One region of the Paenibacillus paludis genome, then DNA from elsewhere that is predicted to be linked to it. Evidence: predicted binding sites of a transcription regulator. Region 1 holds the regulator's gene; the other holds the start of a gene.
The links. Region 1 encodes CtsR, which represses protease genes until heat stress. Its sites were predicted from a motif close to ATGGTCAATAAAGGTCAAACA; they were not measured.

Region 1 (12,361 bases):
CATCAAAACCTTGTCCTACAGCTATCATGCTTAACCCTCTCCCCTGTTTCTTTCTGTAAATTCGGCAAAATCGAGGTCTTCCGGCGTTGTGATCTTTATGTTCCTGTAGCTTCCCTCCACCACAGATACCGGAATCCCGCTGCGCTCGGCCAGGCTGGAGTCATCGGTGCCACTAAATCCTTCCCGCTCCGCCGCGGCATACGCCGAAAGCAAATCAGACAGACGAAAAGTCTGCGGGGTCTGAATCGCCCACAGACTTCGCCGATCCGGCGTAGACAGCACCTTGCCATTACCGTCCACCTGCTTGATCGTATCCTTTACCGGCACTGCAAGTACAGACGCGCCGACCGCTCTGGCCCGTTCGTAGCAAGCATCAATCTCACTCTCCTGCACGAATGGACGTACACCGTCATGCACCATGACCCAGTTGGTGTCCAGCTGCTTTAGCCCCAAATGTACGGAGTGCTGACGTTCGGAGCCTCCGGGAACGACAGCCTTCACTTTATCCAGCTTATAGGCCTCTACCCATTCCCGGCAGCGTTCTATGTCCTCCTGGCCAGTGACCAGTACAATTTCAGAGATAAGCTCATGCTGCTGGAACACCTCCAGCGTATGCACGATAATGGGTTTGCCTTGAAGCAGCAAATATTGCTTGCTCTCGGCGGTCCCCATCCGTGTTCCTCTGCCTGCCGCCACAATCACGGCGCCCACACTGTTCGACATTCTTTTTGCTCCTGTCTTTCACGTATATCCCCATCATAACGTGTTTGGCGGTCATTTCCAACCCAAAAGACATTTTGCGATATGGCTTCTTGCTTATTGCGCTTTTTCCAGCAGCTTCGGTTTGGCGAAAATCATTCTGCCGGCTGAGGTCTGCAGCACGCTTGTAACCAAAACCTCCATTGTCGTGCCGATGTACTCACGTCCGCCTTCAACGACAATCATTGTTCCATCATCGAGATAGGCTACCCCTTGTCCATGCTCCTTGCCGTCTTTAATGACCTGTACGATAATCTCCTCTCCCGGCAGAACAACCGGTTTTACCGCATTTGCCAGATCGTTGATATTAAGTACGGAAACCCCCTGCAGCTCACAGACCTTATTGAGATTGAAATCATTGGTTACCACCTTGCCGCGCAGCACTTTGGCGAGCTTGACCAGCTTGCTGTCCACCTCGGAGATCTCTTCGAAATCGCCTTCGTAGATCAGTACCTTCACATCCAGTTCTTTCTGGATCTTATTGAGAATATCTAGACCGCGCCGGCCACGGTTGCGTTTCAGCAGATCGGAAGAATCGGCGATATGCTGAAGCTCTTCCAGAACAAACTCAGGGATGACAATCGTCCCCTCGATAAATCCCGTTTTGCAGATGTCAGCAATCCGCCCGTCAATAATGACGCTGGTATCGAGAATTTTATGCTCCTCCAGTCCGCGGCCCTCCGGTTCAGCCGATTGTCCAAAGCGCCCGGTTGTCCAAAGCGAGGCCAACTCCTCTTTCTTCTCCAGACCGATACGCAGCCCCATATAACCCAGAGCTAGCGTGGCAGCCACCTGCACCAGCTCACCTGCCTTCCCCAGCCAGTCCATGGCCGGATGGAGCAGCAGGGACAACAGCAGCCCTCCCGTAAGTCCTGCGGCACCTGCGGCCAATTCATTCATCGGAATTCGCGAGCAGTACAGCACCGCCTCACGCAGCTTTGAACCTGCCCACTCCGCGCATAAAGTCCCCGCAAACAAAAAAATAATGGCACCCAGCACCGTAAATAAAATGCTTCCTTCCACAGGCAGATTTTCCCCCAGCTTTCCCATTCCCTCCGGGAACCCTTTTTCTGCCGTATGGTATAGCGAAAAACCGGACCAGGCTCCGCATAACCCGGCAAGCGTCAACATCACTTTTTTCCACATAACCTTAAGCACCTCCTTTTATTCATCCTAAAATGATCTATACCTCACCAGTATGTTCCAATTTTCAGGACGGTAATCGGGGGTTGCTTATTTTTTCTCATACTTTTACCTTACCGCTTCTGTAAAGATTCCCAGGAACTCCTATTCCCGTTGAAAACAGGGGGGCCCTGGCATATAATGAACTCAATTACGAACCCAGGGGTGAATGAAAAATGAGCGCACCAAGTTTACAGGCCTTTCAGGATCAAGTCTCCGAACTGCTGCTCCGTCACCGTAGTCTTCTGGATGTAATGTCCAAGAACGGGCAGAGCAGCGCATCCGTCAACCGTGCCGTTGTCAAGGCCATTACCGAATGCGGCTGTATTCAGCTGCATGCCACCAAACAGGTGTTCGAGCCCGCTTTGGGACTTGAACAAGCCAAGGAACTCGCAGGAACTCATCTTGAGGGCCAGCTGTGCGAGAACTGCCGTGAAGTTGTCGCTTCCGAGCTGGGGCGGGAATTGTTCTATATGTCTGCACTGTGCAATCTGCTTGACATTAATATGGACGAGGTTGTGGTGAAGGAATCGCAGAAATGCGCTACGCTCGGTTTGTTCAACCTATCCTAATCATGGCTGACGACGCTCTTGTATGCTTTCTTCATTCGTTCAGCCGAAAAAGGCTTTGCCGTCCACTGAGGTCAGGGAGGGCAAAGCCTTTTTCGGTATATATAAAGGAATGATTATCTAGAGGAATAACTTACAGGCTACCCGTTCTTGGAGTGATAGATCTTGTCTTCCGAACGTCTTCTGCGGCGGTGACGGCGACGTGCCGTGAGCCGGTCAATATTATGCTTAAATCCGTACAAAGCATACAGCGCGAGCAGTCCAAAGATCATCTTGGCAATCTGCTCCGGGAACACAACTGCTACTGCTACCGCCACAATAATCACTAACGGCGCACCAACGACCGCTTTTTTGGGCAGTCCGATCTTCTTGAAGTTAGGGTATTTAACTGTGCTGACCATCAGATAAGATAAGAGCAAAGTGGCAACAATCATGAATGGAGCGGAAACATCTTTATGAAAAAGGGCCAGTGTGGCGAGCACGCCACCTGCAGCAGGAATAGGCAAACCGACAAAATATCCGGGGATTCCCGGGCGGACATTAAAACGGGCCAACCGCAGCGCCCCGAATACCGGGAATATTGCTGTTACAGTCCAGCCGAGCGCAGAACTCAAATCCTGCAGGCTTGTAAGATACATAATTAGCGCAGGTGCCACACCAAAGGATACGACATCGGATAGGGAATCCAGCTCTTTGCCAAATTCACTCTCGCAGCCCAGTGCCCGCGCTACACGGCCATCTAGTCCGTCAAGCAGCATAGCGATAATCACCATGATAGCGGCCATGCTAAGCTTGCCGTCAAACGCCATCATGATACCAAACATTCCAAGCATCAGGTTACCAATGGTAAAAAGACTCGGAATTGATTTTTGTATCATTTCTTCACCTCTATTTTATTACTTTGAGCCTAACTTCTTCAATATTACGTGATTGTATGTTATTTACATTTGCCTGTCAATAAGAACTTGTTTCTGCAGGCGTTTAAGTCCGTCTTGGATATTTCGTGCCCGAACCTCTCCGATTCCATCCACCTCATCGAGTTCCGCGATGCTCGCGGTCATCAGATTCGGCAGCATTTCGAAGCGCTCCACCAGATTGTGGATGATCACATTCGGCAGGCGTGGAATCTTATTAAGCAGCCGGTACCCGCGCGGAGTAACGACTTCCTCGGAGGCAATCGCTGTAGAGGAATAACCAAGCAGACGGGCAATATGATTGTCATCCATCAGCTCATCGTCGCTGGAACGTTTGAGTCCGGCAATAATTTCGCGGATTTTGTCCTCCTGTTCCTCTCTTGCATAGTCTCTGTACAGAAGCCATGCTTCTTCCTCTGTATTTCCAACCAGTTCTTCCATCTGCATGCTGATCAAGCGCCCTTCGTTGCCGAGTTCGTTGATATAGCGCTTGATTTCCATTTTAATGCGCAGTACCATCTCCACCCGCTGGATCACCCCGACAACTTCAGCCACGGTAACGATGCCTTCATATTCAGAAGCGGAAAGGTTCGTTAAACCCTGGGTAAGTACTGCTTTGTACTTCTCCAGGGTTTGTATGGCCTGGTTGGCCTTGGCCAGAATTGCCCCAATCTCCTTAAGCGCATAACGGATGGAACCTTGATACAAGGTAATGATGTTGCGCCGCTGGGAAATGGATACCACCAGCTTGCCCGTCTGCTTGGCGACACGCTCTGCAGTGCGGTGGCGGATCCCTGTTTCAATGGATGAGATGGAGGAATCGGGAATGAGCTGCGTATTTGCGTACAGTATCCGTTTCAAATCCTCGCTCAGAATAATGGCTCCGTCCATTTTAGCTAATTCATATAAATAATTGGGTGAAAAATCGCAGTTAATGGAGAATCCCCCATCGACAACTTCCATCACCTCCGGGCTGTATCCGACAACAATCAAAGCTCCTGTCTTTGCACGCAGCACATTCTCCAGACCTTCCCGGAAGGGAGTTCCGGGTGCCGCCATCCTCAGCAGATCATTCATATTATCTAATTGATTATATTCTTTCATCTTCCTATGCCCCCTAATCTAACGCGACCGATAGTGCATCTGCTACGGTACTGACGCCAATAATCTGGATATCCTGCGGATGTTTCCAGCCTTTCATGCTCTTCTCTGGCATAATCACTCTCCGGAAGCCAAGTTTAGACGCTTCCTTCACCCGCATTTCCGCGCGTGAGACCCCCCTGACCTCACCGGTGAGACCGACTTCACCAAAGAAGACATCATAAGGCTTGGTTGATATATCGCGGAAGCTGGAAGCTATGCTGATAGCTACAGCCAAATCTACTGCCGGTTCATCCAGTTTCACCCCACCGGCAACGTTCAGATAAGCATCCTGGTTCTGCAGGAACATCCCCATCCGCTTCTCCAGCACCGCAATAATAAGCGCCATCCGCTGGTGGTCCATACCTGTGCACATCCGGCGGGGGGAAGGGAAATGAGTTGCAGCGACAAGTGCCTGAAGCTCAACAAGCACCGGTCTGGTTCCTTCCATACTCGCCACTACTGCTGAACCCGCTACACCTAGCGGACGTTCGGACAAGAACAGCTCGGAGGGATTCTCCACTTCTGTAAGCCCGATCTCCCCCATCTCAAAGATACCGATCTCATTGGTTGAACCGAAGCGGTTCTTAACTGCCCGGAGCAACCGGTACGTATGATGCCGCTCTCCTTCAAAATAGAGCACGCAATCCACCATATGCTCCAGCATTCGGGGTCCGGCAATCGCCCCTTCCTTGGTAACATGACCAACAAGTACTGTTGCGATCCCGCGGATTTTGGCGATACGCATAAATCTTGTCGTACATTCCCGAACCTGTGTCACGCTGCCAGGTGCACTGGTTACTTCCGGCATGAATACCGTCTGGATGGAGTCAATGACGAGGAACTGAGGTTTGATCTGTTCAATGGCTTCCTCGATGCTTTCCATATTCGTTTCGCATAGTACATACAGCTCTGCCGACAACGCCCCGAGGCGATCGGCACGGAGTTTCGTCTGCCGAACCGATTCTTCTCCCGAGATGTACAGTACGCGTAAACCTTGAGTAGTCAATGCATGCGAGGTCTGCAGCAGCAGGGTTGATTTCCCGATGCCGGGGTCGCCTCCGACCAGCACCAGCGAACCCGGCACAATACCTCCGCCGAGAACCCGGTTAAGCTCACCGATGCCTGTCAATATACGGGGCTCTTTGTCACTTTCTATATTTATGATCGATTGCGCCTTTTCTTTACTCTGAAAAATAGGTGCATTCATTCCTTGTGTTTTGACTACGCTTTCGGTCTCCTCAACCATGGAGTTCCATGCCTGGCAGCCCGGGCATTTGCCGAACCACTTCGGCGATTCGTAGCCGCATTCGGTGCAGAAAAATTTAGTTTTTGGTTTAGCCATGTGTACTCCTTACCGTCCGAACTGCTTAAATTGCGGATAATTTTCTCTTATTCAAAGTTTACCATTTCTGCACCTTGAACGAAAGGTCAGTTCAGAGCTACTTTTGAGGAGTATCTCATTAACTTTCCTGAAATGCGGGTGAATTATCACCAAAAGGGTCTGCACAGCAACAAAAAGCCCCCGCCCCTCTATACGGAGGAGCGGGAGCTATGTTTCACAGATGGATATTATTTCTCAGTTTCCACTTCTTTTTCCAGGGAAGCTGCTGGCGGCTCAACGGTAGTTACGACAAGCTCACCGTTCACCTCATCGATCTTGAGGGAATCGCCTTTTTTGATGTTGCCCTTCAGCAGTTCTTCGGACAGCCGGTCCTCAATATGCTTCTGGATCGCCCGGCGAAGCGGACGTGCGCCGAAGGCTGGATCATAACCCTCTTTGGCCAGGAAGGCTTTGCCTCCCTCTGTCAGCTCAAAGTCCACATCGTACTCACGCAGCCGCTTGCGCAGCTCATCGGACATCAGCGTAACAATTTCTGCGATATGCTTTTCTTCCAGGGAGTGGAAGACAATGATCTCATCGATCCGGTTCAGGAACTCGGGACGGAAGCTCTTCTTCAGCTCATCCATAACCTTGCCCTTCATATTGGTGTAGTCTGCTCCCGCATCCTGCACCGCTGTGAAGCCCAGCGTCGAATTCTTCTTGATCGCCTGCGCCCCTACATTGGAGGTAAGAATGATCAGAGTATTGCGGAAATCGACCACGCGGCCTTTGGAATCGGTCAGACGGCCGTCTTCCAGCACCTGCAGCAGGATGTTGAATACTTCCGGATGGGCCTTCTCAATTTCGTCCAGCAGTACTACGGAATATGGTTTACGGCGTACCTTCTCGGTCAATTGTCCGCCTTCTTCATAACCAACATAACCTGGAGGCGCTCCTACCAGACGGGAAGTGGAGTGTTTCTCCATGTACTCCGACATATCAATCCGGACCACCGCATTCTCATCGCCGAACATTGCTTCAGCAAGCGCCCGTGCCAGCTCGGTTTTACCAACCCCGGTAGGACCGAGGAAGATGAAGGAACCCATAGGGCGTTTAGGATCCTTAAGTCCTGCTCGTGCCCGGCGGAGGGCCCGGCTGACTGCCTTGACGGCTTCGTCCTGGCCGATTACCCGTTCATGCAGGATAGACTCCATATTAAGCAGACGGTCGGTTTCCTCTTCCTTCAGCTTGCTAACCGGTATACCGGTCCAGCTGGCTACCACTTGAGCGATATCCTCTGGTGTAACCTGTGAGTCAGTGCGGCCTTGCTTCTCTTTCCACTGGTTCTTGGTCGTGTCCAGTTCCTCGCGGATCTTTTGCTCCGTATCCCGCAGTGCGGCAGCCTTCTCGAATTCCTGGCTCTGTACGGCTGAATCCTTCTCCTTGCGGATATCATCCAGACGCATTTCCAGTTCCTTCAGATTTGGCGGAATCGTATAAGAGTTCAATCTTACCTTGGAGCCGGCTTCATCAATCAGGTCAATTGCTTTGTCCGGAAGGAACCGGTCAGGAATGTAACGGTCGGACAGTTTTACAGCCTCTACGATGGCTTCATCCGTGATCTTCACCCGGTGATGGGCTTCATAACGGTCACGTAGTCCGTAAAGAATCTGAACAGCTTCCTCAGGAGAAGGCTGATCCACCGTAATAGGCTGGAAGCGGCGTTCCAAGGCTGCATCTTTCTCAATATATTTGCGGTATTCATCCAGCGTAGTGGCACCGATGCATTGCAGCTCTCCACGGGCCAGAGCCGGCTTCAGGATGTTGGAGGCGTCAATAGCACCTTCCGCACCGCCTGCACCGATCAGGGTGTGCAGCTCGTCAATGAAGAGCACGATGTTTCCTGCCTGGCGAATCTCATCCATAATCTTCTTAAGGCGGTCTTCAAACTCACCGCGGTATTTGGTCCCGGCTACTACAGAACCCATATCCAGAGTCATTACGCGTTTGTCGCGCAGCGTTTCCGGAATTTCATTATTGATGATCTTTTGGGCCAGACCTTCGGCAATGGCTGTTTTACCAACCCCAGGCTCACCGATCAGCACCGGATTGTTCTTAGTCCGGCGGCTCAGCACCTGAATGACACGTTCAATTTCCTTACTGCGGCCGATAACCGGATCCAGGTTGCCATCCTTGGCATAGGCGGTAAGGTCACGGGCCAGGCCATCCAGCGTTGGTGTGCTGACATTGGCAGGCGCACCGCTGTGGCTGGAAGTAGCTTCGCTGCTGCCGAGCAGCTGCAGCACTTGCTGGCGGGCCTTGTTAAGGCTGATCCCCAGGTTGTTGAGTACACGGGCAGCTACACCCTCGCCTTCACGGATAAGCCCGAGCAGGATATGCTCAGTGCCGACGTAAGTGTGTCCCAGCTTGCGGGCTTCGTCCATCGACAGCTCAATAACTTTTTTGGCACGAGGAGTATACGCGATGTTTGTTGGCTGCTCCTGTCCTCTGCCGATCAGTGTTTCCACTTCATCCTGAATTTTCTCAAGACCCAGACCAAGTCCGATTAGAGCTTTTGCGGCTATGCCGTCTCCTTCACGAATCAGTCCGAGCAAAATATGTTCTGTCCCAATGTTGTTGTGTCCCAAACGAACAGCTTCTTCTTGCGCCAGCGCCAGCACTTTTTGTGCGCGTTCCGTAAATCTTCCAAACATCATATCTCCTGCACCTCCACGAATAATAAATATCTATAATTAATGTTGTGATCCCAGTGTTTCCCGGAGCAGCTTTGCCCGGTACATATCACGTTCAGTAGCCGTGAGCTCATCGCCGAACAGCTTTTGCAAAAATCCGGGCTGTGTCTTGACATTCAGCTCATTCAGCACTGAAATCGAAGGCCCTTCCAGTATCCCCAAATCGACTCCAAGCCGCAAATCGGATAACCGCTGGGCCGACTCTTTAAGCTCCATCACTGCCGCATAGGACAAAATGCCGTAAGAGCGTTTAATCCGGTCGGTAATCCGCAGTGCGGAATCAACCAGCAGGCGTTCACGGGCATTCCGTTCATGCTCTATAATCTGGGTGACCACACTGTGAAGATTCTCAATGATCTCACTTTCGGTCTGTCCCAGCGTAATCTGGTTGGATATCTGAAAGATGTTCCCAACTGCTTCGCTGCCCTCACCATAAATTCCTCTTACGGTCAGTCCCACCTGATTTACAGCGGATAGAATCCGGTTGATCTGATGGGTCATAACCAGTGCCGGTAAATGCAGCATTACCGAGGCTCTTAGCCCGGTTCCTACATTGGTGGGGCAACTCGTTAAGTACCCTCTTCTATCATCAAAGGCATAATTGACAGAAGCCTCAAAAATATCGTCGATGGCCGTTGCCCTTACCCAAGCCTCTTTAACCTGCAGGCCGGGAAACAGACATTGAATCCGGAGGTGGTCTTCCTCATTGATCATAATGCTGACCGACTCATCCTCGTTCAAAATGACCGCTCCACCCCGTGAATCATTGGCTAGATTTGGACTGATCAGATGTTTCTCCACCAGCACTTTTTTATCCAGCTCATCCAGCTCATCCAGCTTCAGCAGTTGAAAGGTACCAAAGTCCGCTGCAGCTTCTCCCTGAAACACGGGTGCCAGCTGCTCCAGCGCCTCTTCCGCCTGCTCGGCAGATGCCAGCAAAGGAAAAGGCAGGTGCTCCAGATTGCGGGCGATACGCATACGGCTGCTGATTACAATCTCGGAATGGCTGCCACCGCAGCGCATCCAGTCACTAAGCGCTTGTTCGGTAAACCGGAGACTTGACATGCCGCATCCCCCCTATATATGAAAGACTTTACTCTTGTGCCATTTCTTTTTCAAGTCGGCGGATCTGATCCCGCAGCTCGGCTGCAGTTTCAAACTCCTCTTGCATAATGCTTTGCTGCAATTCCAACTTCAGTTCATCAATTTGCCGTTTGCACATAATTTGTGCCCCCGCACGTTTCGGCAGCTTGCCTACATGAGCGGTGCTGCCGTGCACTCTTCGGAACAGCGGATCCAGCGTGCTGTCAAAATATTTATAGCAGGAGCTGCAGCCGAACCGTCCAAGTTTGCTGAACTGGGAATACGTCATGCCGCAATTCTCGCATTTCAGTCCCTGTGCATTTTGGGTTGCCGCGGATTTCTCCTTGCCGGAGCCTTCCAGATCCAGTAAACCGGAGAGCAGGCTGTGAATGGAGAACCCGCCCGCGGTTCCGGGAATTAATTCCCCCTTCTCCCGCGCACAGCTTTCACAAATATGAAATTCCGTCTTCTCTCCACTCACAATTTTGGTGAAATGAAGGGTAGCCGGTTTGACGCCGCATTCCTGGCAAAGCATAAGCGGTGTCCCCCTTACCATTCGTATTATTTACCAAGCAAAGAAATCAGCATGGCTTTCATAATCTTGGCACGAATCTCATCCCGGTAGGGCAGATTAATCGTCAGACAATCCCGGGAAACAGCGGCGCGCATGAGACACGCTTCACGCTTGGTTAAGAACAGGGCCTCCTCAAGCTGGTAGATCAGCCCTTCGGCGGAATTCTGGTCAATATCATTGCCTATCGTGGATTTGAGATGTGCGTAAAGCGCCACATTCTGAGGAAGCTCAAAGCGCTGAATCCGGATGTAACCTCCGCCTCCACGTTTGCTCTCGACCACATAGCCCTTCTCCAAAGTAAAGCGCGTACTGATGACATAATTGATCTGCGACGGTACACAGGAGAACTGGTCCGCCAGATCATTACGCTGAATTTCCACCGTACCTTCGGGACTTTCATGCAAAATATTCTTCAGATATTGTTCGATAATATCGGAGATATTACGCATCACTCATCCTCCAGTGTTCAAAGCGTTAGGGTAATTCTTGCTGTACATCCGTCCGGCGGTGATCTCTTAAGAACTTAACCCAAGCACCTAAAGGCGAATCGGACACAATGTCCTGCCTTTCAGACTTTACAACTTAGGAGAGACTGCTTTCGGGATGCGTTGACTTTGACTTTCTTTGACTTTTTTCATATTATAACATATTCTCACTGAATTCCAAGTGGTTAGTCTTATTTTTTACTTATTGCCGCCATTGTATTCGGAATAACCCTTGGATCAACATGCATTTTAATATGAAAAATATAAAGCTCTCCCTGCTTCATTCAAAGCGGAAGAGCTGCTTATGATCAGAAAAAATCAAACAATGCGGTCCGTGCCTGCGGCATAATCCCTTTCAGCCACTCCACGGCTTCTAGACTGCCGGTTAACTGCCCACAGCGGTGCAATTCTTCCGGACGTTTGTATCCAAGCAGCAGCACCGTCAATGTTCCAATGCCGCAGCGCAAATCCGCCTGCTCTCCGGTACCCTTTACTTGTATTAAAGATGCCTCACCTTGCTGATTGACCTTCCACTCCCACAGCCCGTCGTTCCATGGGGCATGCTCATCCTCAATATACAACGTGCGCTTTTGCAGCTCATTCTGTTCCTTAAAGGTGAGTCCTTCCACAAAGGCTTTGGCATTAACAATACGCGCCATAAAATAAGGATAATTCTCCTGCGGAATACGGGGATCCGGAAGCAAAAACGGCAGCATATCATCTGCTGGCACCAGCTTTAATTTCGCAGCGGTGACCATCGAATCATGGTTGGCGAGAAAAGTCCACAATCCCCGGCGGGCTTCTTCGTCCATAAAAATGAATTCATCAATAACCAGTTCTTTGTTCTCTATTTTATAGAGAACATAACCTCCCGGTTCACCCGCTGCAGAATAAAACACACAATGACGTGTATCCTCATCCACTACGCTGTTCTCCCACCATTCACGATCACGCAGCAGCGTACCGTTATACCCGGAAGCAAAGCGCCCGTATAACTGCTCCATTACTTCAATATTTGCTTTATCGCGCTCTACACGCCCCTCCATTTCGGCCTTCCGCGGAAACTTGCCCACCGGTATCGTGTACTTCTTATATTCACAGTAGATCTCCCATCCGAACCTGCGGTAAAAAGGAATCAAGAAGGGATGCAGGAAGGATAACGTATGACCTGATTCATTCATTGTTTGTAGCGTATGGGACAAAAGCTTGGCCACAAGTCCCTGTCTGCGGTTCTCCGGCCATGTCGCCACTCCGGCAATCCCACCCATGGAGACGGCTTTGCCTTGCACATACACCTGAAGAGGCAGCAGCGTCAGCTTCGCACTTAGCTCCCCTTCCTCAAAGATACCCCAGACTCTTTCCGGCTTGAACTTCTGTTTAGATTTTACTCTGTCGTCACCGTTAAGTTTGAATTGAAAAGCGTACTCGGACAAGCCAAGGCTTGCCTCAAAATCCTCTAGCTGCAATTGCCTGATCTCCAATACCTTCACCTCATTATCAAATAGAATAGTGCTTATTAAGAGTATATCAAGCCCAGAAACGGTACGCGAATCCGCCAAGAAAGATTATAAAGAATCC
Region 2 (12,361 bases), on a different contig from region 1:
CAAAGTCAGCAGGTTGTCGATAACGTCGATCTTGTCTTTAACCTTGGAACCGCCGATGATGGCAGTGAAAGGACGCTCAGGGTTCGAAAGAGCTTTGCCCAGAACAGACAATTCTTTCTCCATCAGAAGACCGGATACAGCCGGCAGGAAGTGAGCGATGCCTTCAGTCGAAGCATGTGCACGGTGAGCTGCGCCGAATGCGTCGTTGACGAACAGGTCAGCCAGTTCCGCGAACTGCTTAGCCAGTTCAGGATCGTTCTTTTCTTCACCCGGATAGAAACGGACATTCTCAAGCACAAGCACATCACCGTTGTTCAGTTCAGCAATTTGTGCTTTAACAGCATCGCCGATCGCTTCATCAGCTTTGGCAACTGGTTTGCCGAGCAGCTCGGACAGACGTACAGCAGCACCGGTAAGGCGCATGGAATCAACGAATTGACCCTTAGGACGGCCCATATGGCTGGCCAGAATGACCTTTGCACCGTTCTCGATCAGGTATTTAATCGTTGGAAGTGTTTCGCGGATACGTGTATCATCAGTGATTTTACCGTCTTCCACTGGCACATTGAAATCGACGCGTACGAATACGCGTTTGCCTGCTACTTCTACATCACGGACGCTCTTTTTGTTCATGATTAGTTTCCTCCACACCCATATTGGTTCACTCACGAATCCATTTAGAAAGAGCGGAAACAAGGAACTTCTGTTTCCGCTCTATAGATGCTGCTTATATAAAAACGATCTTATTGAGCAAGTTTAGCGAAGTGTTCCAAAGTGCGAACAAGTTGTGCAGTGTAGGACATTTCATTGTCATACCAAGCAACAGTTTTAACCAGTTGTTTGTCGCCAACAGTCAGGACTTTAGTTTGTGTTGCATCGAACAGGGAACCGAAAGTCATGCCTTTGATGTCGGAAGATACGATTTCATCTTCAGTGTAGCCGTAAGTTTCTGGATCGGAAGCTTCTTTCATTGCTGCGTTCAGCTCTTCAACAGTAACGCTCTTGTTAAGAACAGTAACCAGCTCAGTCAGGGAACCTGTAGCTACAGGCACACGTTGAGCAGCTCCGTCAAGTTTGCCTTTCAGATCTGGAATAACCAGGCCGATGGCTTTAGCAGCACCGGTAGTGTTAGGGATGATGTTCTCAGCAGCAGCACGGGCGCGTCTGAAGTCGCCTTTAGCGTGTGGAGCATCAAGAGTGTTCTGGTCACCAGTGTAAGCGTGGATAGTTGTCATCAAGCCTTCAACGATACCGAACTTGTCGTTCAGCACTTTTGCCATTGGAGCCAGGCAGTTAGTTGTGCAAGATGCGCCGGAGATAACTGTTTCAGTACCATCCAGAATGTCATGGTTAACGTTGTAAACGACAGTTTTCATGTCGCCTGTAGCTGGAGCAGAAATAACTACTTTCTTAGCTCCGCCTTTCAAGTGTTTCTCAGCTGCTTCTTTAGTTGTGAAGAAACCTGTGCATTCCAGCACGATGTCAACACCGAGGTCGCCCCAAGGAAGTTCTTCAGGGTTACGGTTAGCCAGAACCTTAACTTCTTTGCCGTTTACTTTGAAGAATCCGTCGTGAACTTCAACTTCACCCTGGAATTTACCTTGAGTTGTATCATATTTAAGCAAATGAGCAAGCATCTTAGCATCAGTCAAGTCATTGATTGCTACCACTTCGATACCTTCTACATTTTGAATACGGCGGAATGCAAGGCGTCCAATACGTCCAAAACCGTTAATACCAACTTTTACACTCATTGAATAGTTCCTCCTAGATTTCGTTTTATTTATTCAAGACAGGCTGTTAAGCTTGTCAAGACAACAATGTTAAGTATAATGCAAAATAACTGCGAATGCTCTCCAGAAACTGGATGCTATAGGACCTGCTGTATTTGTGCGTCGATTTCTTTGCCGATTTCGACAGCCGCTGCCTCGTCTATGACGAGTATATCCTCTTGCCCAAACCGCAGCATCGCATGAATGGCCTTCGCCTTGCGTTTGCCTCCGGCGATTCCGATGACAACTTCCGTCCGGATAATATCCTCCAGTCGCAGTCCCATCGTCAGCATGGTATGGACAACCTGACCGTCTTCATTGAAATAGTAGCCGAACGATTCGGCAACCGCGCCTTCTTCCTGTATTTCCGAGACCGTAGTCTCATCAAGCTTACGGCGGTGGGTCATTTCAATGGCATCGCCAATTCCATGAACAATAATACGCGATCTACGGATGATTTGCACGATTTCTCCAATATTGGAGTCCAGCGCCAGTGATTGATAAGCATCTCCGCTGAGCAGATCAGGTACATGCAGCAGCCGGTAATTGGCTCCAAGCCGTTTGGCCATCGTCGAAGCAATGGTATTGGCCTGAATCTCCATACTTTCCCCAAGTCCTCCGCGCGCCGGAACAATCCAGGCGTTCTTATAGGAATGGGATAACGGCGGTGTCAGCTGATCGGCCATTTCGGCCAGTGTCGAGCCGCCGGTGACGGCAATCGTATCGCCTGCACGGAGCACACCCAGCAACGCTTTGGCGCCTGCCCGGCCCAGCTCACGTTTGGTAAACAACGATGTCTCACAATCGCCAGGCACTACTATGACTTTACTAAGACCGTACGTTGAGCGAATCTTCTCTTCCAGATCATCCAGGCCGAACAAGCTCTTGGCGATCGGCTCCAGCAGGTCAAGCAGTCTGCGCCCGGCATCGCTGATGCGCATGCCGACACTCTCGATCTCAATGAGCCCTTGCGATTTCAGAAGATCCGTCTCGGCGCGCAGTACCCGCTCAGTCATATCAAGCGAAGCGGCGAGCGTCCTGCGTCCGATAATATCGGACAGCATGATCTGATGTAGAATCGTGTACCGTCTCTTAAGGGTTTCCATGAGATCAGGCAGAAGCTGCTTTTGGATTTCTAATAAATTACGCATGCTTTCACTCCTGCAACTTCGTCTTTCTCTATTCCCTTGTTCGTGGTCTCAAAATGTCCCGGGTTAACTTTTTAAGTCCCACCCATATTCTACCCAAATATTACGCGGAGTGCAAGTCTTCCGAGAGTATAATTCTCAACCTCTTTTCATCTTATACATCTGCCAAGCCATGTAAGGGGCTGAAAGTCTTGTGCTGGCCGCACAAACGCCCAAACTGTATACTTCCAGCCGGACTAAAAATGAGGCCACAGACATCCGGGAAAAGATATTTTCCAAACAACAGGATGAATCCATTGCATTTGCATAATAAGTGTATTATAATAATTTCTGTTGCGCCCGTGGTCCAATGGATATGACGTAGGCCTCCGAAGCCTGAGATCCAAGTTCGATTCTTGGCGGGCGCGCCATTATTTTCTTATTTGTCTATAATTTAGCAGCACTCATACTAATGATTAACCAAAGAGCCAGGTGATGGCTCTTTTTTTTGCAACTAAGTTTGACTTTCTTTGACTTTTTGTTTGAATTTGTTTATCATGTGGTTAATACGGTAACAGTAAAAATGAACACATTCGAAGAACCAATTCAAGGAGGTTTTCCACGTGAGTTATATTCCTATGGTAGTAGAACAGAGCAACCGCGGTGAGCGCGCTTATGACATCTATTCCCGCCTGCTGAAGGACCGCATCATTTTCCTTGGAACGGAGGTTAATGACGTGGTAGCCAATTCCATCATCGCGCAAATGCTGTTTCTGGCTGCCGAGGATCCGGAGAAGGATATTCACCTGTATGTAAACAGCCCTGGTGGCTCCATTACAGCAGGTATGGCTATATTTGATACAATGCAGTACATCAAACCGGATGTATCGACGATTTGCGTAGGTATGGCCGCATCGATGGGAGCTTTCCTGCTGAACGCCGGTGCCAAAGGCAAACGTTTTGCACTTCCTAACAGCGAAATTATGATTCACCAGCCTCTGGGCGGTGCTCAAGGTCAGGCAACGGACATCGAAATCCGCGCCCGCCGCATCCTCAAGCTGCGCGACAAGCTGAACCGCATTCTGTCCGAGCGCACAGGACAGCCGCTGGAACGGATCGAAAAGGATACCGACCGCGACTATTTCATGAGTGCAGCTGATGCAGCTGAATATGGTATTGTCGATAAAGTTATCGAGAAGACGCTGCCTGCCGGCGTTTAATACAAGCAACAACAAAGAGGCCGGTTGGGACCACTAAGTGATCCCCGCCGGCCTCTTTTGCTGTTTTATAGTTCAGGTACATTATTCTATTGATGAAGAATTACCCCAGACGCCCATAACCCAACGTGTCCAGCTTCCCGGCGATAACACGGTAACCTCTTCCGTTAGGATGCAAATGATCTAATGACAGCAGCCCCCGCTCGTTGCCGGCAAATTCATTATATATAGAGGCGAACCGGCATACCGGGCTGCTATATCCCGCAGCATAGTGGTTAAACTGCCGCACCCAATCCGTCGCTTCCGTCAACTGGGGATAGGGGTTATACAGTCCTACTATTCTGATAATATAGGGTCTCCGCATGCCCGCCTTCAACTGCGAAAGCGTGCCCATAATGTCATGCAAATTGCGCTTGCATTCCCGGAGCGCTTTTTGCAGTACCGGAGCCAGATCGCCCGGCCGGCCGCCCGCCGCTTTGGCCGCCTTGATCAAATCGTTGCCGCCAATGGACATCGTAATCAATTCGGCCTCACTGATGGCAAGCCGATAGTTGTAATCCCCCTTCAGCCTCTGCTCCAATCCATCTGTGGTCAAACCGTTGACTCCCAAATTGGATAATTCGATCGGCACCCGCAGCCGCGCCTCGGCCATCCGGCGGTAGACCGGAACAAACCCATTGCCCGGCAGAGCTCCAAATCCTGTCGTTAACGAATCACCAATCGCCGTGTACTGAATACTCATCGTTACTTTCCCTCCCCGCTCCTAAGCTGGTTTCTCCTTTAGCTTATGAACGGTTAGGTGATCCGGTAACGGGGAAATGTCCGTATCCGGCATTGGCGGATTCGCAGTCAGGTCACTGTATTTACTTCAATGCGGCAAATGGACTGCTTCCGCCGGGGAGCAGCTCCTTGAACGTGAAAGTAAACTCAGGGAATCCGGCAGCATATGCAGTGTATTCATACAGCTGGAAGAAAAGGACCGCCTTGCCGTCTTTCAAATAGAAATCCTTCTCCGTATTCAGGCCGGTGAAGCCGCCAAGATACCCGCCATTTGCTTTCAGCAGCTTCGCCAGCTTTGCATTAAGCTCTTTTTTATAGTTGGGGTTGGCACCGAATAAATCTCCAAGCAATAGCTGCTTTCCGTCCTTGAGCGAGAAGGTAAAGGCATTGCGGTAGGTCATTCCATGAGCGCCGCCGGTATACCCATACTGGCTGGTCACAAGGCTGAGCACCCCGTCCTGATTGTACGTAACCACGTATCCTCCTTCGTATTCATAGGGGCGGTCATCTTTGGCTCTAATGGCAATTTCTTTCTCAGCCCCTTCCGCATACTTTAGGAACGTCTGCTTAAGGGTATTATTAATCGCTGCCTGCGCTTTGGCATTGTCCAAACCGCTGATTTGCGGGTAATCCAGCTTGATCGGTGCGTCCTTGTAGTCCTTGCTGTAAGTTTCAGTCGTTACCGTAATCGGATTTTGTGTTCTCTTTATCACATTTAACCGTCCGGAGGCAGCATTCCAATCCCCCTTATAGCCCAAATAATCGCTGAGCAGATCAAAGGGAACATACAGACGGTTATTTATAATCTTGCCTTCAAACTCTCCCAGGAAATAATTATTGACCGAGATGGAGGTGCCGTAATCGGAGACCATCAGCTTGGTTCGTGTAATTCCGTTCCCGATCGTATAAGTTTTCTCCGTTTTATCATACGTCAACGGCATACCCAGAGTATCACGCATAAAAGCAACCGGCACCCATACTTTCCCTGCGCTTACGATCCCGGTATGCTGTGAAATCGTTCCGTTTGTTTTTAATACAACAAGTGATGAATTGACTTTAGCCTGTGTCTTGGCCGCTGCGGCCTGGCTCGTCTCTGCAGGCAGAAGAGCTCCGCCCAGCAGCAATCCTGCTGCCATTAATCCTGCACCCCATTTACGGGCCTGTTCTTTCGACATATACTTCATACTTTTTTCCCCTTCCGCTGGTACGATGATGGACTCTTCCCATTATAAGATAAACAGCAACCGTGGTTGTTACAACGCTCCTTACAGTTTCTTAAAGTTTCCCTGCAAATATTACGAGTCTTATTACATTACTTTAAACAAATTGAGAGATTTCACACCTGCTTCTGTACTTCAAAAGCAAAAAGAGGCGTTACCTCCGCCATCACAGCGGAAGCAACGCCTCACCCGTCGCTTTCTTATTTCAGCTCGTACATTACACTAAGCTGGGTGGATACTTTAACTTCTCCCGCTTCAACCGAAGTGCCTGCAGCCATATCGGCCGATGCTTTGGACATTTGGGCGCTCTCCATATAGACAACCGGGTTATTACCGTCATCGTTCTGGATAACCGTAACGACCTGGCCCAGACTGCGTTTGGCCACTTTGGCAATCGCGGCTGCCTTCACATCTGCATTAGCCATTGCTTTCTCAATAACCTGTGCTTCGAATGCAGAAGGATCCTCGATGGCAAACCGTGCACTTCCGATGTTGTTCGCTCCCGCTGTAGAAGCGGCATCCAGCAGTCCCCCAACCTTAGTCAGATCGCGGTAAGAGACTTGCAGCGTGTGCTGGGCGTTATAACCCTTAACCTGTTGACCGTCTTTTTCAGTGTAGGCGTAATTAGGCTGCACATAAAATTGCGTGCTCTGAATGTCCTTATCCGCGATACCCCAGGTTTTTTTCAGCAGGTTGGTCAGCTTGGTGATTTTGGCTCCATTGGACTTCTGTGCTTCTTCAGCTGTTGCAGCAGAAGTGCTGACGCCGATCGACAGATACACGATATCCGGCTTGATCGAAAGCTCGCCTTTACCTACAACACTAACGACATTTCTCTGCACATCCTCAGCAGCGTAAGCCTTTTCAGGAGCCTGAAGCACTCCGCTTAAAGCCGTACCCCCTACCAATAAACTTCCCGCCAGCAATACGGTACCGACTGTTTTGCCCCATTTCTTCATCCTTGCCATCCCCTTTCATTCTCCAAAAATTGTTGGTACCCTCTAGACGGAACTGCTTGGCAAAAGTTGCATATCCCCCAAGGCTTTTGAAGAAAAAATTTGCAGAGGTTACATTCCGCCTGCATTTCACGTCTCGATCCAAAACCTCCGGATCACGTTGCCGTCCTCTTCGATGTATGAACCATCCTCCACCCCGCCGTTTCTGCGGATCGTCCGTTCGGAAGCAATATTGCTGTCATCGCAAACGACAAGCGCTTTGGTAATCCCAAGCCCGCCCGCCTTCAGCAAGGCCTGTCTCAGAAGCTCGGTTGCCAATCCCTTGCGCCGCTCAGAGCGAAGTATCCCATATCCAATATGTCCCCCGCTCTGAAGCAGTTTTCCAGTCAGGCGATGCCTTATATTTACTGCACCCACCACTTTGGAATCTGCATTCACCAACCAGTATGTAGAACTAGGTACCCAGCCTTCTTTAAGATTTACGCCATCCGCGTTATCCTGCAAATACCGGACCATAGCCGCGAAGTCGGTGGGATCAATGCCAATTACCCAAGGGACGAATATCTCTCCACCTGCCAGCCATTCTTCGTAAAATGCCAAGTACTGCGGCGCCAGCTCTACTGTCGGCTCTGCTAAAGTCACCTGATTGTGCATCCTCATTCTCCTTGTAGTTTCATCAAATTCAAATTTCCTAAACAAGGTAATAAAAAAAGCCCGCAAAGGGGCTTTTTAAACTGGCTGTCTCCCGGAGAGGGAGAGCAGCAACGTTTCTGGTGTACGAATAAGTAAGACCTTGCAAAATTATTGGTTCTCAAGCTCTTCCTTGCTTACAAGACTAGTCAAAGCGGTTACAGCTTGATCCGCATCGGCGCCATCCGCGCTAATATAAATCTCCGTGCCGGAACTGATCGCCAGGCTCATAATGCCCATGATGCTTTTGGCGTTAACCTTTTTATCGTCTTTTTCCACGAAAATCTCCGACGAAAACTTGTTAGCTTCTTGCACGAACAATGCTGCCGGCCGAGCGTGGAGCCCCGTCTTCAACCGTACAACTACCGGGTGCTTTGTCATGAAACGCTTACCCCCTATTTGAGATCTGCCCAAAAATTTCACATTAATTTTATAATATTATATCATTATAACCTCATCCACACTAGAAAAAAAATAATCAGCTTCCCCGAACCTTATCAGCCAGCTCGTCAATTTTGCGCAAACGGTGGTTTACACCGGATTTACTGACCGTTCCCTTCAGCATCTCGCCCACTTCCTTGAGGTTGATGTCCGGGTGTGCCAAACGGATTTCAGCGACCTCGCGAAGCTTATCCGGCAGGCTTTCCAGCCCCACTTCACGCTGCAGCAGCTTGATGTTCTCAATTTGCCGCACCGCAGCGCCAATCGTTTTGTTCAAATTCGCCGTTTCACAGTTGACGATCCGGTTCACGGAGTTGCGCATATCGCGCATAATCCGCACATCCTCAAATTTAAACAACGCTTGATGCGCTCCAATCAGACTGAGAAACTCAATGATTTTCTCGCCTTCCTTGATATATAGGATAAAGCCTTTCTTGCGCTCTATGCAGCGGGCGTTCAGGTGAAATTCCCCAGCCAGATCCACCAGCGCTTTGCAGTGCTCCTCATACATGGAAGCGATTTCCAGATGGTAGGAAGAACCTTCCGGGTTGTTGACTGATCCCCCCGCCATAAATGCACCACGCAGATATGCGCGCTTACAGCAGTTCTTACCGACGATTTCCTTGTCGATCCCATCGGTAAAGATGAAACCTTCGGAAACAATCCGCAAATCCTTCAGGATCTCCTGAACACGGTTTGGGATTCTTACGATATAAACGTTATTCTTCTTCAAACGCATTTTTTTACGCACGAGCAGCTCGATATGGACCTGGTAATATTTCTTAAGCAAAGAATATACCCGCCTTGCAATCGCGGCGTTTTCCGTCGAAATGTCGAGAACTACCTTTTTGCTCGAAAGCTGCACCGAACCATTCATTCGGATCAGCGCTGACATTTCCGCTTTCTCGCAGCAAGGCTGGCTCTCCACCATCGTCAGCTCTTTTTTTGTAAGGGCCGCAAAAGACAAGGGGCTCACCTCTTTCATGTTCATCCAAAAATCAAACCAGAACTATCTGGATTTCCAGTCCTTCACTAACTGGTAAATATGGTGACTGAGTTTATTCGTGTCATGCCGGAGATAAGTCTTGAATAAGACCAGCTTATCCGCAATGACCTTATAACCGTTACCGTCCAGCACATCCCGGTCAAGCAGCACCGGGCGGGCGCCTTTTTCCGCATATTTGACCTGAACCTGCTCTGGAATCTCCCCGTCGTTGACAATAACGTAATCGAATAAGTGCAGGCCGACATGATCATATACCGCTTGAAGATGATCACTGACCGTGTAATTATCCGTTTCACCAGGCTGGGTCATCACATTGCAGACAAAGATCTTAATCGCTTCGGATTCCACAATGGCCTCCGCCAGCTTCGGCACCAGCAGGTTGGGAAGAATGCTGGTATACAGGCTTCCGGGGCCGCAGAGGATGGCATCTGCATTACGGATGGCTTCCAGCGCCTCCGGCAGCGGTTCCACATCAGCCGGCTCCAGAAAGACGCGTTTGATCCGTCCGCCGGCCTCCGGGATTTTGGACTCGCCGGTAATAATCGTGCCGTCCGACATCTCCGCATGCAGCACCACAGCGTGCCCAGCAGCCGGCAGCACCCTGCCGCGAACGGCGAACAACCGGCTAAGCTCACGGACAGCGGTGACAAAGTCACCGGAGATATCCGTAAGCGCTGCAAGAATAAGATTGCCAAGGCTGTGTCCGGCCAGTCCTTCTCCGCTGCTGAAGCGGTATTTCATAATCTCCGCCATCAGCGGCTCTACATCAGCCATAGCCGTGAGCACATTGCGAATATCGCCTGGCGGCGGCATTTGCAGCTCGCTGCGCAGAATACCGGAGCTGCCCCCGTCATCCGCCACAGTAACTATAGCCGTAATATCAAGCGGCTTTTCCTTCAAACCGCGAAGCATGACAGACAGACCGGTACCGCCGCCCATCACGACGATACGCGGACGCTGCCCTTGTTCTTCAGCCACTAATGATCCCTTCTCTCGTTAATGCCGATCACGCTCGGAATCCCGATGGCTAACCGCTACGGATTCCGTCTCGCTAACTCCAAGCATTTTGCCCAAATATTCCGCGATCGCTACCGAACGGTGTTTGCCGCCCGTGCAGCCGATGCCGATAATAATCTGGGATTTGCCCTCCTTGCGGTATTGCGGAATTAGGAAATGAAGCATATCCAGCAGCTTGGTCAGAAACGTCTGCGTTTCAGGCCATTTCATTACATAATCGTAGACATCGCTGTCTTGGCCAGTCTTGGGCCGCAGTTGATCCACATAGTGTGGGTTAGGCAAGAAGCGGACATCAAATACGAGGTCTGCATCGATCGGAATGCCATACTTGAATCCGAACGAGGTAATGTTAACGGAGAGTGTGCTTTTTCCAAGATGCGAAAACCGCGATACGATCTTCTCCTTCAGCTGCACCGGCTTCATGCTGCTGGTGTCCAGACACAGTGTGGCGGAATTCTTCAGCTCCTCCAGCATCTGGCGCTCCAGGCGGATGCCGTCAAGCGGCATCCCTTTGGGAGCCAGCGGATGATGCCGCCGGCTCTCCTTATAGCGCTGGACAAGCACAGAATCCGTTGCATCCAGAAACAGAATTTCGCAGCCGATGGTTGACTCGTCTTTGATGTAGGCCAGCGACTCCGACAAAGCCGTAAAAAACTCCCGCCCCCGCAGATCAATTACGAGCGCCACTTTGGCAATTTTCCCCTTCGACTGCTCAATCAGCTCGGCGAATTTCGGGATCAGCACCGGCGGCAGATTATCGACACAGAAGAACCCGAGGTCCTCCAGGCTTTGTACAGCAATGGTCTTGCCTGCACCCGACATACCCGTAATAATGATCAGGGTGGCACCAGCCGACGGAGATTGCTCCAATTCGGTCATTAAAGCGTCCCCTCCCTAAAATTAGTATATGAATAATTCCAGCTTATTAAGAACGCAACAAAAGGCCGGCGGCCCCGATAATACCAGCGTCATTACCCAGCTCGGCAGGAACGATGGTAACGCCTTTCTGCAATGGCTCGGGAGTCAGCTTGGCGAATACACGACGGACCTCGTCAAACAGTATATCTCCTGCCTTGGAGACACCGCCGCCAATGATAAACACTTCAGGGTTAAGCACCGCAGCTACCGCCGCAATGGATTTGCCCAGATAGAACGCTGCACGGTTAACAATACGAATTGCAACTTCGTCGCCCGCTTTTGCCGCATCAAATACTTCCTTCGCCGCAATCTTCTCTACCAATGACAGAGAGGTGCGGTCCCCGCGTGCTACAGCATCATTGGCCATACGGATAATTCCCGTAGCAGAGGAAACGGTTTCCAAACAACCCATATTGCCGCAGCCGCACTGGATCGCTTCCAGGTCTGGCACTACAGAGATATGGCCCAGTTCACCGGCGAGACCGGCAAATCCCTGATACACCTTGCCGTTAATGATAATGCCGCCGCCAACACCCGTTCCCAGTGTGTAGCAGACGCAATTCTCAATGCCGCGTCCCGCACCGCTCCAGGCTTCGCCCAGTGCAGCCACATTCGCGTCATTGTCTATTTTCACAGGCTTGTTCAATCGGTTCTCCAGAATGGAGCGGATCGGCACATCTCTAAAACCTATGTTAGGCGCAAGGATGATGATTCCTTCACGAATGTTCGTAAACCCGGCAAGGCCCGCTCCTACACCGGCAAGCTGATCCCAAGAGTATGGAGAGTCCTCCACAATCTGGCGCACATATTTCTCGATGTTATCGATGACGGCATCGACGCCATCCGCAGTCCCTGTAGGACCTTCATAAGTGTGCAGCAAATTCCCCTCGGCATTGCAGATTCCAACCTTAATCGTGGTTCCACCTAAATCCACGCCAACGTAGATATTTTCAGACATGTAACAAGCCACCTTTTTCTATGCTAAAATAGTTAATCCTACGTACCCACTATAATAGAAGCTTTCTCTGCGGTCAAGGAAAGGCGGCACACCCGGCTAATTTGAAAGCTAAGCCCTCCAGAGCACATGAATTTATTGGCCAGGCAAGACACATGGACAATACACATGGCATAGTTAAGAAATGCAGAGCCGGGATTAATTAGAACTAAAACAGGTTTTTGCGGATTCAAAAAAGACTTCCCGGCCTTTAGGGGCGGGA

Region 2: a site for CtsR is predicted at 3,417-3,437, ahead of clpP (ATP-dependent Clp endopeptidase proteolytic subunit ClpP). Genes of this name have one in related genera too.

What each region holds. Positions count from the first base shown of each region.
Region 1 is NZ_JBGJZP010000028.1:86,175-98,535, forward strand. Features, by position in the region: gene ispF (2-C-methyl-D-erythritol 2,4-cyclodiphosphate synthase) at 1-28, opposite strand, end outside; gene ispD (2-C-methyl-D-erythritol 4-phosphate cytidylyltransferase) at 31-723, opposite strand; gene ACAN56_RS32460 (PIN/TRAM domain-containing protein) at 817-1,905, opposite strand; gene ACAN56_RS32465 (nucleoside triphosphate pyrophosphohydrolase family protein) at 2,118-2,513, shown strand; gene pssA (CDP-diacylglycerol--serine O-phosphatidyltransferase) at 2,651-3,388, opposite strand; gene disA (DNA integrity scanning diadenylate cyclase DisA) at 3,452-4,528, opposite strand; gene radA (DNA repair protein RadA) at 4,542-5,909, opposite strand; gene clpC (ATP-dependent protease ATP-binding subunit ClpC) at 6,137-8,605, opposite strand; gene mcsB (protein-arginine kinase McsB) at 8,642-9,706, opposite strand; gene mcsA (protein-arginine kinase activator protein McsA) at 9,735-10,259, opposite strand; gene ACAN56_RS32500 (CtsR family transcriptional regulator) at 10,286-10,747, opposite strand; gene ACAN56_RS32505 (GNAT family N-acetyltransferase) at 11,092-12,264, opposite strand.
Region 2 is NZ_JBGJZP010000013.1:157,944-170,304, forward strand. Features, by position in the region: gene ACAN56_RS23055 (phosphoglycerate kinase) at 1-633, opposite strand, end outside; gene gap (type I glyceraldehyde-3-phosphate dehydrogenase) at 744-1,754, opposite strand; gene ACAN56_RS23065 (sugar-binding transcriptional regulator) at 1,871-2,923, opposite strand; tRNA gene ACAN56_RS23070 (tRNA-Arg) at 3,256-3,330, shown strand; gene clpP (ATP-dependent Clp endopeptidase proteolytic subunit ClpP) at 3,523-4,119, shown strand; gene ACAN56_RS23080 (GDSL-type esterase/lipase family protein) at 4,220-4,858, opposite strand; gene ACAN56_RS23085 (PdaC/SigV domain-containing protein) at 4,980-6,080, opposite strand; gene ACAN56_RS23090 (SIMPL domain-containing protein) at 6,317-7,075, opposite strand; gene ACAN56_RS23095 (GNAT family N-acetyltransferase) at 7,202-7,726, opposite strand; gene ACAN56_RS23100 (HPr family phosphocarrier protein) at 7,874-8,143, opposite strand; gene whiA (DNA-binding protein WhiA) at 8,241-9,170, opposite strand; gene ACAN56_RS23110 (gluconeogenesis factor YvcK family protein) at 9,213-10,148, opposite strand; gene rapZ (RNase adapter RapZ) at 10,206-11,105, opposite strand; gene ACAN56_RS23120 (ROK family glucokinase) at 11,152-12,102, opposite strand.